3 regions of the Streptomyces sp. NPDC015144 genome follow, and region 3 is predicted to be linked to each of the others. Evidence: riboswitches for the same ligand, from Rfam matches in the RefSeq annotation. Region 3 holds a riboswitch; each other region holds the start of a gene.
The links. Region 3 has a riboswitch for thiamine pyrophosphate ahead of thiO (glycine oxidase ThiO). Riboswitches for the same ligand answer to the same signal wherever they lie in the genome.

Region 1 (3,202 bases), on a different contig from region 3:
AGGCGAGCACCAGCGTGTTGACGACCGAGGCGATGTGGTCGCGGCCGATCCTGATCCCTGCCCGGTAGAGGTCCCGCACACCCAACGTCGGGTTCGCCTGGTGGAGTTCCCAGACCGCCGACGTCTGGGTGACGGTCACGTCGTCGAGCACGCCGAGCGAACCGATGATGACACCGGCCAGCAGCAGCCCGCTCATGTCGATGTGCGGGTAGAGGCCGTGGATGAGACCGGTGTCGTCATCGGTGTTGCCGCTCAGGCTCGCCCACCCGATGAAGAGCGACCCGAGCAGCCCGATCAGCAGCAACGAGACCAGCGTGCCGACCACCGCGACCGAGGTGCGGGCGGTCGGGCCGTGGCACATGTAGAGCGCGATCAGCATGATCGCACTGGACCCGACCACCGCGACGAGCAGCGGATTCGAACCCTGGAGTATGGCCGGGAGGATGAAGAGGGTCAGCACGGCGAACGACACGGCCAGCGCGATCAGCGCCATCACCCCGCGCATGCGCCCCACCGCGACCACGACCAGCGCGAAGACCCCGGCCAGCAGGGTCATCGGGAACTTCCGGGCCACGTCCGTCACGGAGTACTGGAGCTCGTGGGGCGCGTCGGGGGCGTACGCCGTCACCACGCCCTGCCCCTCGCGCAGTTTGCGCGGTGAGTCGGGCTGGACGATCTCGGTGAAGGTCCGCCCCTTGTCCCGGCCGGTCGTCACCTCGATCGTCGCCTTCTCGCAGAGCCCCCGCTCCTTCCCCGCGTCCGGCGCGGTGGAGCCGTCGAGCGGCGTCTGAACAGCGTTCACGTCCTTGCAGTTCACCTTGGTGACGGTCACCACCTTTCCCTGCTGGGTCTGCCGGTCGAAGCCGACGCCGGTCCGCTCGTGCGGCGGCGTGCCGCCCGGCCAGAGCGCCACCAGACCGACGAGAACGGCGGTGGCGAACGGAATCAGTACGGCCGCGATGACCTTCCGCAGATGCCGGGAACCGGGTGCCGCGGGGCCGTGGCCGTGAGAATGGCCGTGGGAGTGGTCGTACGCGGATCCGGGCGGCTGGTCGTTCGTTCGGCCGTGCGTTCTGTCGTGGGGTACGCCCTGAGACCGGGCCTGTGGTTCGTGGTCCGTGTGGGGAGAGGTCACCGGCCGATCATCGCAAGAACGGCCGGGCCCTCTGTTCATCGCGCCGGACGGGGCGCTAGCGTGGAGGAACCTTTGCACACGCGGGAGCTCGGAGCACCGGGCTGAGAGGGCGCTGACATCCGTACGTCCGTACGGGACAGGCTGCGCCGACCGCCGAACCTGTTACCGGGTAATGCCGGCGTAGGGAGTAGGTCTCATGACCACATCGGACGCACGCACGCCTGCCTCGGACCAGAGCGTCGAGGCCGGGAAGTCCATCGGCTGGCACAAGGGATACGTCCAGGGCTCGCGCCCGGACCTCCGGGTGCCGGTCCGCCAGGTGCACCTCAGCAACGGCAAGGCCGTGACGCTGTACGACACGTCGGGTCCGTACACCGACCCCGCGGTCGACACCGAGGTCCGTCGCGGACTCGCACCGCTGCGGGAGAACTGGATCACCGCCCGCGGCGACACCGAGGAGTACCCCGGCCGCCCGGCCCGTCCCGAGGACGACGGGCTCAGGCACACCTCGCCGCGTGGTGGGCTGCGCAACCTCGACGCGGTTTTCCCCGGACGCCCGAGGCTGCCGCGCCGCAGCGGCACGGGCCGCCCGGTGACCCAGCTCGCGTACGCCCGCCGGGGCGAGATCACCCCGGAGATGGAGTACGCGGCCATCCGGGAGAACGTCGAACCCGAGGTGGTGCGCGAGGAGATCGCGGCCGGCCGGGCCGTACTGCCGGCCAACGTCAACCACCCCGAGACCGAGCCGATGATCATCGGCAAACGGTTCCTGGTGAAGGTCAATGCCAACATCGGCAACTCCGCGGTGACTTCCTCCATCGAGGAGGAGGTGGAAAAGATGACCTGGGCAACGCGCTGGGGCGCCGATACCGTCATGGATCTGTCCACCGGGCGCAACATTCACACCACCCGTGAGTGGGTTCTCCGTAATTCACCCGTTCCGATCGGTACCGTCCCGCTCTACCAGGCACTCGAAAAGGTGGACGGTCGGGCGGAGGAGCTGACCTGGGAGATCTACAAGGACACGGTTGTCGAACAGGCCGAGCAGGGCGTCGACTACATGACCGTCCACGCCGGCGTACGCCTCCCGTACGTACCGCTGACCGCGCGCCGCAAGACCGGCATCGTCTCCCGCGGCGGCTCGATCATGGCGGCCTGGTGCCTCGCGCACCACAAGGAGTCCTTCCTCTACGAGCACTTCGAGGAGCTCTGCGAGATCCTCGCGAGCTACGACGTGACGTACTCGCTGGGCGACGGCCTGCGGCCCGGATCCATCGCCGACGCCAACGACGAGGCGCAGTTCGCCGAGCTGCGTACGCTGGGCGAACTGAACGCGGTGGCCAAGCGGTTCGGCGTTCAGACCATGATCGAGGGGCCGGGCCATGTCCCGATGCACAAGATCAAGGAGAACATCGACCTCCAGCAGGAGATCTGCGAGGAGGCGCCGTTCTACACGCTCGGCCCGCTGACCACCGACATCGCGCCGGCGTACGACCACATCACTTCGGGCATCGGCGCGGCGATGATCGCGTGGTGGGGGACGGCGATGCTCTGCTACGTCACGCCGAAGGAGCACCTGGGCCTGCCGAACCGGGACGACGTGAAGACCGGCGTCATCACGTACAAGATCGCGGCGCACGCGGCGGATCTCGCCAAGGGGCACCCGGGGGCGCAGGACTGGGACGACGCGCTCTCGGACGCCCGTTTCGAATTCCGCTGGGAGGACCAGTTCAACCTGGCCCTCGACCCGGACACGGCACGGGAGTTCCACGACGAGACGCTGCCGGCCGAGCCCGCGAAGACGGCCCACTTCTGCTCGATGTGCGGGCCGAAGTTCTGCTCGATGAAGATCTCCCAGGACATCCGGCGTGAGCACGGAGGCACGGCGGAGGAGATCGAGGCGGGCATGGCGGAGAAGTCCAAGGAGTTCGCGGCGAGCGGGAACCGGGTGTACCTGCCGATCGCCGACTGACCGCCCGCTGAGCCGTCGTGCTCCGGGCGGCTGTCGTCCGGAGCACGACGGGTTGCCGCCGAAGTTCCCCCGTCCGGTGGCGGGGCTCGGCGCGG
Region 2 (3,202 bases), on a different contig from region 3:
GCGCAGCGCAAGGAGAAAGAAGCCAAGGCGAAGAAGCGCAGCATCCGCAAGAAGCGGTAAGAGCTGCTGGGAAGCGCACCGATGGTGGCATGCCTTGCGGGCGCGCGGTTCCCCACCTGGGGCTTTTACCTGTGGTAGAGCCATGACGCCGGGCCGTCTGTGGGCCGTCGAAGGGTTGCCAGTGACAACCGGTGACGACCAATGACGACCGGCTCCGCGTAGCCGTCGCCTGGCCTGAGCTGGGCGACGGCCCGGAGGACCACGGCGTGTCTGCGACACTGGATGAACCATGCCTAAGCCCGGAGAACTCACTTTCGTCGCGCCCCGCGGAGCCAAGAAGCCGCCGCGGCACCTCGCCGACCTCACGCCCGCCGAGCGCAGGGAGGCCGTCGCCGCGATCGGCGAGAAGCCGTTCCGCGCCCAGCAGCTCTCGCAGCACTACTTCGCGCGGTACACGCACGACCCCGCCGGGTGGACCAACATTCCCGCCGGTTCGCGGGAGAAGCTCGCCGAGGCGATGTTCCCCGACCTGATGTCGGTGGTCCGCCACATCAGCTGCGACGACGACACCACCCGCAAGACGCTCTGGAAGCTCCACGACGGGACGCTCGTGGAGTCCGTTTTGATGCGCTACCCCGAGCGCGTGACGATGTGCATTTCCTCGCAGGCGGGCTGCGGGATGAACTGCCCGTTCTGTGCGACCGGGCAGGCCGGGCTCGACCGCAATCTGTCCACCGCCGAGATCGTCCACCAGATCGTCGACGGCATGCGGGCGCTGCGGGACGGGGAGGTCCCCGGCGGTCCGGCCCGGCTCTCCAACATCGTCTTCATGGGCATGGGCGAGCCGCTCGCCAACTACAACCGGGTGGTCGGCGCGATCCGTCGGCTGACCGACCCGGAGCCGGACGGACTGGGGCTCTCGCAGCGGGGGATCACGGTCTCCACCGTGGGCCTGGTGCCGGCGATGCTCCGCTTCGCCGACGAGGGCTTCAAGTGCCGGCTCGCCGTGTCGCTGCACGCGCCGGACGACGAACTGCGCGACACCCTCGTGCCGGTGAACACCCGCTGGAAGGTGGCCGAGGTGCTGGACGCCGCGTGGGAGTACGCGGAGAAGTCCGGCCGTCGCATCTCCATCGAGTACGCGCTCATCCGGGACATCAACGACCAGGCGTGGCGCGGCGACCGGCTGGGCCGGCTGCTCAAGGGCAAGCGTGTACACGTCAACCTGATTCCGCTGAACCCCACGCCCGGCTCCAAGTGGACCGCCTCGCGGCCCGAGGACGAGCGGGCCTTCGTCGAGGCGATCGCCGCCCACGGCGTGCCGGTGACCGTGCGGGACACCCGGGGCCAGGAGATCGACGGGGCCTGCGGGCAGCTGGCGGCGTCCGAGCGCTGAGTGCGCCGGGGGGTGTCCGGTCCGGTGGAGGACGGCCGGAACGGACACCCCCCGGGGTGGCCGTCGAGGCCCGTGTACTCTGTGCCCGAAATCAACTTCATATTCCGACAGGGGAGCGCCACAGCGCTGAGAGTGCGGCACCGAGGACAGGTCGGCCGCAGACCCTCTGAACCTCGCCCGGGTCATTCCGGGTAGGAAGTTCGGTCATCAACTCATGCTGTTGCGCCCTGCCCGCTTTCCGCGGGTGGGGCCGCGTCTCTTCCTGGCCAAAACCCAGGAGGAATCCACAATGAGCACCACACACAGGACCGGCCGGCTCGCGGTCTCGGCCCTCGCCGCCGCGGTCGGCGTCACCGCACTCGCCGGATGCGGAGGCTCCGACGACACGTCCGCCGGCTCCGGCGGCACCAAGGGCCCCGGCTCCAAGACCGTGACGCTGGTCAGCCACGACTCCTTCAACGCCTCCAAGGAGGTCCTGGCGGAGTTCACCAAGGAGACCGGCTACACCGTCAAGGTACTGAAGAGCGGGGACGCGGGCGTCGCGCTCAACCAGGAGATCCTGACCAAGGGTTCGCCCCGGGGCGATGTGTTCTTCGGCGTCGACAACACCCTGCTCTCCCGCGCCCTCGACAGCGGGCTCTTCACCCCGTACGAGGCCAAGGGCCTCGACCGGGTCGCGAAGGACACCGTGCTCGACGCCGAGCACCGGGTCACCCCGGTCGACACCGGCGACATCTGCGTCAACTACGACAAGAAGTACTTCGCCGACAGGAAGCTGGCACCGCCGGCCAGCTTCGACGACCTGGCGAAGCCCGCGTACAAGAACCTGCTGGTCACCGAGAACGCCGCGACCTCGTCGCCCGGCCTCGGCTTCCTGCTCGGCACCGTCGCGGCCTACGGCGAGGACGGCTACCAGGACTACTGGAAGAAGCTCAAGGCCAACGGTGTCAAGGTCGTCGACGGCTGGGAGCAGGCGTACAACGAGGAGTTCTCCGGTTCGGCGGGCGGCAAGAAGGCCAAGGCAGACCGGCCGCTCGTCGTCTCGTACGCCTCCAGCCCGCCCGTCGAGGTGTTGTACGCGAAGCCGCAGCCGGCCCAGGCCCCGACCGGCGTGGTCACCGGCGCCTGCTTCCGGCAGATCGAGTTCGCCGGGCTGCTGGACGGGGCGCCGAACGAGAAGGGCGGCAAGGCCCTGCTGGACTTCCTGATCAGCAAGAGGTTCCAGGAGGACATGCCGCTCAACATGTTCGTGAACCCGGTCTCCGGGGACGCGAAGCTGCCGGAGCTGTTCACGAAGTTCGGCGCGACGGTGGACCGGCCCGGGACCGTCGCCCCGGAACTGATCGCCAAGAACCGTGAGCAGTGGGTCCAGTCGTGGTCCTCGCTCGTCGTGAAGTAACGAGGACCGCGGGACGCGGGCCGGGACCGGGCGGCGGAGCCGTGCGCCCGGCCCGCGGTCCGGCCCTGCGGCGGGGCGCGACGCGGTTCGGTCTGATGGCCGTGCCCGTCGCGTTCTTCGCGCTGTTCTTCGCCTACCCCGTCGCCGCGATCGTCGGCCGGGGGCTGAAGACGGACGGTGTCTGGCAGTTCGGGCGGATCGGCGAGGTGCTGGGCCGGCCGGAGATCCGCGAGGTGCTCTGGTTCACCTGCTGGCAGGCGCTCGCCTCGACCGCCCTGACCCTGCTGATCGCGCTGCCCGGCGCCTATGTCTTCGCCCGCTTCGACTTCCCCGGCAAGCAACTGCTGCGGGCGGTCGTCACGGTGCCGTTCGTGCTGCCGACCGTCGTCGTCGGGACCGCCTTCCTG
Region 3 (3,202 bases):
CCCCGCCCGTCCCCATGATCAGCCGGGAGCTTAGGACGGCGGAACCGAGGGCGAAGACGTCGTCGGACACGGTCAGCCCCCCTGGACCGCGGTCAGGACCTCGACCCGGTCGCCGTCGGCCAGCGCGGTCGCGCCCCACCGGCCTCGCGGGACGACGGTCTCGTTGACGGCGGCGGCCACCCCCGAGGACGCCGCCGTCAACGTGGCGACCAGGGCCTCCAGGGTGGTGCCCGGGGCAAGGGGCCGGGGCGCGCCGTTCACCGACACGGAGAGCGGCGCGGAAGGGTGTACGGGCTCGGTCATGCGGGCTGCTCCTGACGTACGGAGGAGGCTCCGGGAGCCGCGGCGGGGCTCCCGGAGGCGGCGGGCGGAAAGCGGCGCGGGGTGAAGGGGCGGGCCTGCTCGGGCGGCTCGCCGCCGGTGAGGAACTCGGCCATGACGTCCCCGGTGAGCGGGGTGAGCAGCACCCCGTTGCGGTGGTGGCCGGTGGCGAGGTGGAGGCCGGGCAGGGTGGTGGGGCCGAGCAGCGGGGCGTTGTCGGGGGAGCCGGGGCGCAGACCGGCCAGGGTCTCGGTGAGCGGCAGTTCGGTGATGCCGGGGACCAGTTCGTGGGCGTCCCGCAGCAGCTCGTAGACGCCGCCCGCGGTGACGGTGGTGTCCCAGCCCAGCTCCTCGCTGGTGGCGCCGACGACCAGCTCGCCGTTCTCGCGCGGTACGAGATAGACGTGGCTGCCCCGGACCACGGCCCGGACCGTCCGGCTCAGGAACGGCGCGTACCGGGCGGGCACGGTCAGCCGCAGCACCTGGCCCTTCACCGGCCGGACCGGCGGCACGGCCTCCTCGGGCACCCCCGGCAGTCGGCCGCTGAGGCTGCCCGCGGCCAGCACGACCTGGTCGGCCGCCGGCTCCGTACCCCCGGAGAGCACCGCCCCGGCGGCCCGGCCGCCCGTGACGGCCAGCCGCACCGCCCGTTCGCGGTGGAAGACCACCCCGGCCCGCTCGCAGGCGGTCAGCAGGGCGGCGGCCAGCCGGCGCGGATCGATCTGGTGGTCGCCGTCGACCCGCAGACCGCCCCGCACCCCCGGGGCCAGCATCGGCTCCAGCCGGCGGCACTCCCGGCCGGTGAGCCACTCCGACTCCAGCCCCGAACGCCGTTGCAGGGCGTGCAGGTCCCGCAGATGGGCGCGGTCGTCGGAGTCCAGCGCGACGGCCAGGGTGCCGCAGGCGCGGAAACCGGTCTCCCGCCCGCTCGCCTCCTCCAGCTCGGCCACGAAGGCCGGATACCGGGCGGCGGAGGCGAGGTTGAGGCCGAGCAGCAGCTCCTCGCCGTAGTGCAGCTCGGTGACGGCGGCCAGCATCCCGGCCGCCACCCGGGCGGCCCCGCCGCCCGGCTCGGGGTCGGCGACCGCGGTGCGCAGACCGCGCTGGGCGGCCCGCCAGGCGGTCACCAGACCGATGATCCCGCCCCCGATGACGAGGACGTCGTAACCGCTTCCGTTCCGAGGGGAACGCATGGGCTTCCAGCCCCTCCCTTCGCCGGCATGACCCGGATCAGGTTCGTACGGTCGGAGGCCGGCCAGCCTCCCTCTCAGCCCGGTGCGTCCGGGCTCCCGCGAGTGCTCTACGGGGGTCAGCCTAGACCCCGTCCCGGCCGGGGCCGAGAACCCGCCCCTTCCTGACTGATCATCAGATGCGTAAGGTGTCACGGGTGAGCGAGCAGCAGCAGTCAGAGCAGCCGGACGGGCGGACCGGGCGCCGCGTCGTGGTCGTCGGCGCGGGCATGGCCGGGGTGCAGACCGCGGTGGCCCTGCGGGAGCAGGGCTTCACCGGCCCGGTCGTGCTGATCGGAGCCGAGCCCCACCAGCCCTACGACCGGCCCCCGTTGTCCAAGGCGGTCCTGCTCGGCACGGCCGAGAGCTCCGCGTTCGACATCGACTTCGAGGCGCTGGACATCGAACTGCGCCTGGGCGTCGAGGTCACCGGAGTGCGGCCGGACGCGCACGAGCTGGACACCGGGGCGGGCGCCGTCCCCTACGACGTCCTGGTGATCGCCACCGGCGCCGAACCGGTCGTCCTGCCCGGCACCGAGGGCGTCTCCGGCGTCCACCTGCTGCGCACCCTGGACGACGCGGCCCGGCTGCGGCCGGTCCTCCACGAGCAGCACGACGTGGTGATCGTCGGCGCGGGGTGGATCGGCGCCGAGTTCGCCACCGCGGCCCGCGCCGCCGGCTGCGCGGTCACCGTCGTCGAGGCCGCCGACCGCCCGCTCGCCGGCGCGCTGCCCGCCGAGGTCGCCGCCCCGATGGCCGCCTGGTACGCGCACAGCGGCGCCGAACTCCTCACCGGCACCCGCGTCGACCGCGTCGAGCAGGGCCGGGTGGTCCTCGCCGACGGCCGGACGATCCCGGCCGGAGCCGTCGTCGTCGGCATCGGCGCCCGCCCGGCCACCGGCTGGCTGGCCGGCTCCGGCATCGCGCTCGGCCCCGACGGATCGGTCACCGCCGACGAGGCGCTGCGCACCTCGCTGCCCGATGTGTACGCGGTCGGCGACTGCGCCTCCTTCCCCTCCGCCCGCTACGGCGAGCGCCTGCTCGTCCACCACTGGGACAACGCCCTCCAGGGCCCGCGCACGGCCGCCGCCCACATCCTGGCCGCGGGGGCCTCGGACGACGCCCCCGCGCCGCCGGTCTACGACCCGGTGCCGTACTTCTGGTCCGAGCAGTTCGACCGCTTCGTCCAGTACGCGGGCCACCACGGGAGCGCCGACACCCTGCTGTGGCGCGGCGATCCGGCCGGCCCCGCCTGGTCGGTGTGCTGGCTGCGCGACGGCGTGCTGGTCGCGGTGCTCGCCGTGGGGCGCCCCCGCGACCTGGCGCAGGGCCGCAAGCTCATCGAGGCGGGAACGCGGCTGGATCCCGGGGCGGTGGCCGACCCCGCCGTACCGCTGAAGTCGGCGGCGCTGCGGTAGCGCGGCCCTGAAGGGCGGAGTCCGGGTGTCGGCTGTCGGTGCGGGATGGCAGGCTTGTCCCTGTGACCGAGATTGACGCGAAGACCGATGCTCTCGTACCCGCCTGGCTCCACCTGCCCGACATCGCCGACATGCTCGGTGTCGAGGTGACGCGCGTGCGCCAGCTGGTCAAGGAGGGCCAGCTGATCGCCGTGCGCCGCGGTGAGAACCGGACGCTCCAGGTGCCCGCCGCCT

Region 1: it holds a riboswitch for thiamine pyrophosphate, as region 3 does, so the genes downstream of both, thiC (phosphomethylpyrimidine synthase ThiC) here and thiO (glycine oxidase ThiO) in region 3, are expected to answer to the same signal.
Region 2: it holds a riboswitch for thiamine pyrophosphate, as region 3 does, so the genes downstream of both, ACF08W_RS22575 (thiamine ABC transporter substrate binding subunit) here and thiO (glycine oxidase ThiO) in region 3, are expected to answer to the same signal.

Annotation. Positions count from the first base shown of each region.
Region 1 is NZ_JBIBUU010000009.1:240,091-243,292, forward strand. It holds gene ACF08W_RS18210 (YibE/F family protein) at 1-1,174, opposite strand, end outside; TPP riboswitch at 1,206-1,339, shown strand; gene thiC (phosphomethylpyrimidine synthase ThiC) at 1,332-3,107, shown strand.
Region 2 is NZ_JBIBUU010000013.1:152,595-155,796, forward strand. It holds gene rlmN (23S rRNA (adenine(2503)-C(2))-methyltransferase RlmN) at 290-1,396, shown strand; TPP riboswitch at 1,496-1,612, shown strand; gene ACF08W_RS22575 (thiamine ABC transporter substrate binding subunit) at 1,686-2,795, shown strand; gene ACF08W_RS22580 (ABC transporter permease) at 2,891-3,202, shown strand, end outside.
Region 3 is NZ_JBIBUU010000003.1:274,490-277,691, forward strand. It holds gene ACF08W_RS07885 (thiazole synthase) at 1-70, opposite strand, end outside; gene thiS (sulfur carrier protein ThiS) at 73-303, opposite strand; gene thiO (glycine oxidase ThiO) at 300-1,514, opposite strand; TPP riboswitch at 1,512-1,624, opposite strand; gene ACF08W_RS07900 (NAD(P)/FAD-dependent oxidoreductase) at 1,709-2,968, shown strand; gene ACF08W_RS07905 (Rv2175c family DNA-binding protein) at 3,031-3,202, shown strand, end outside.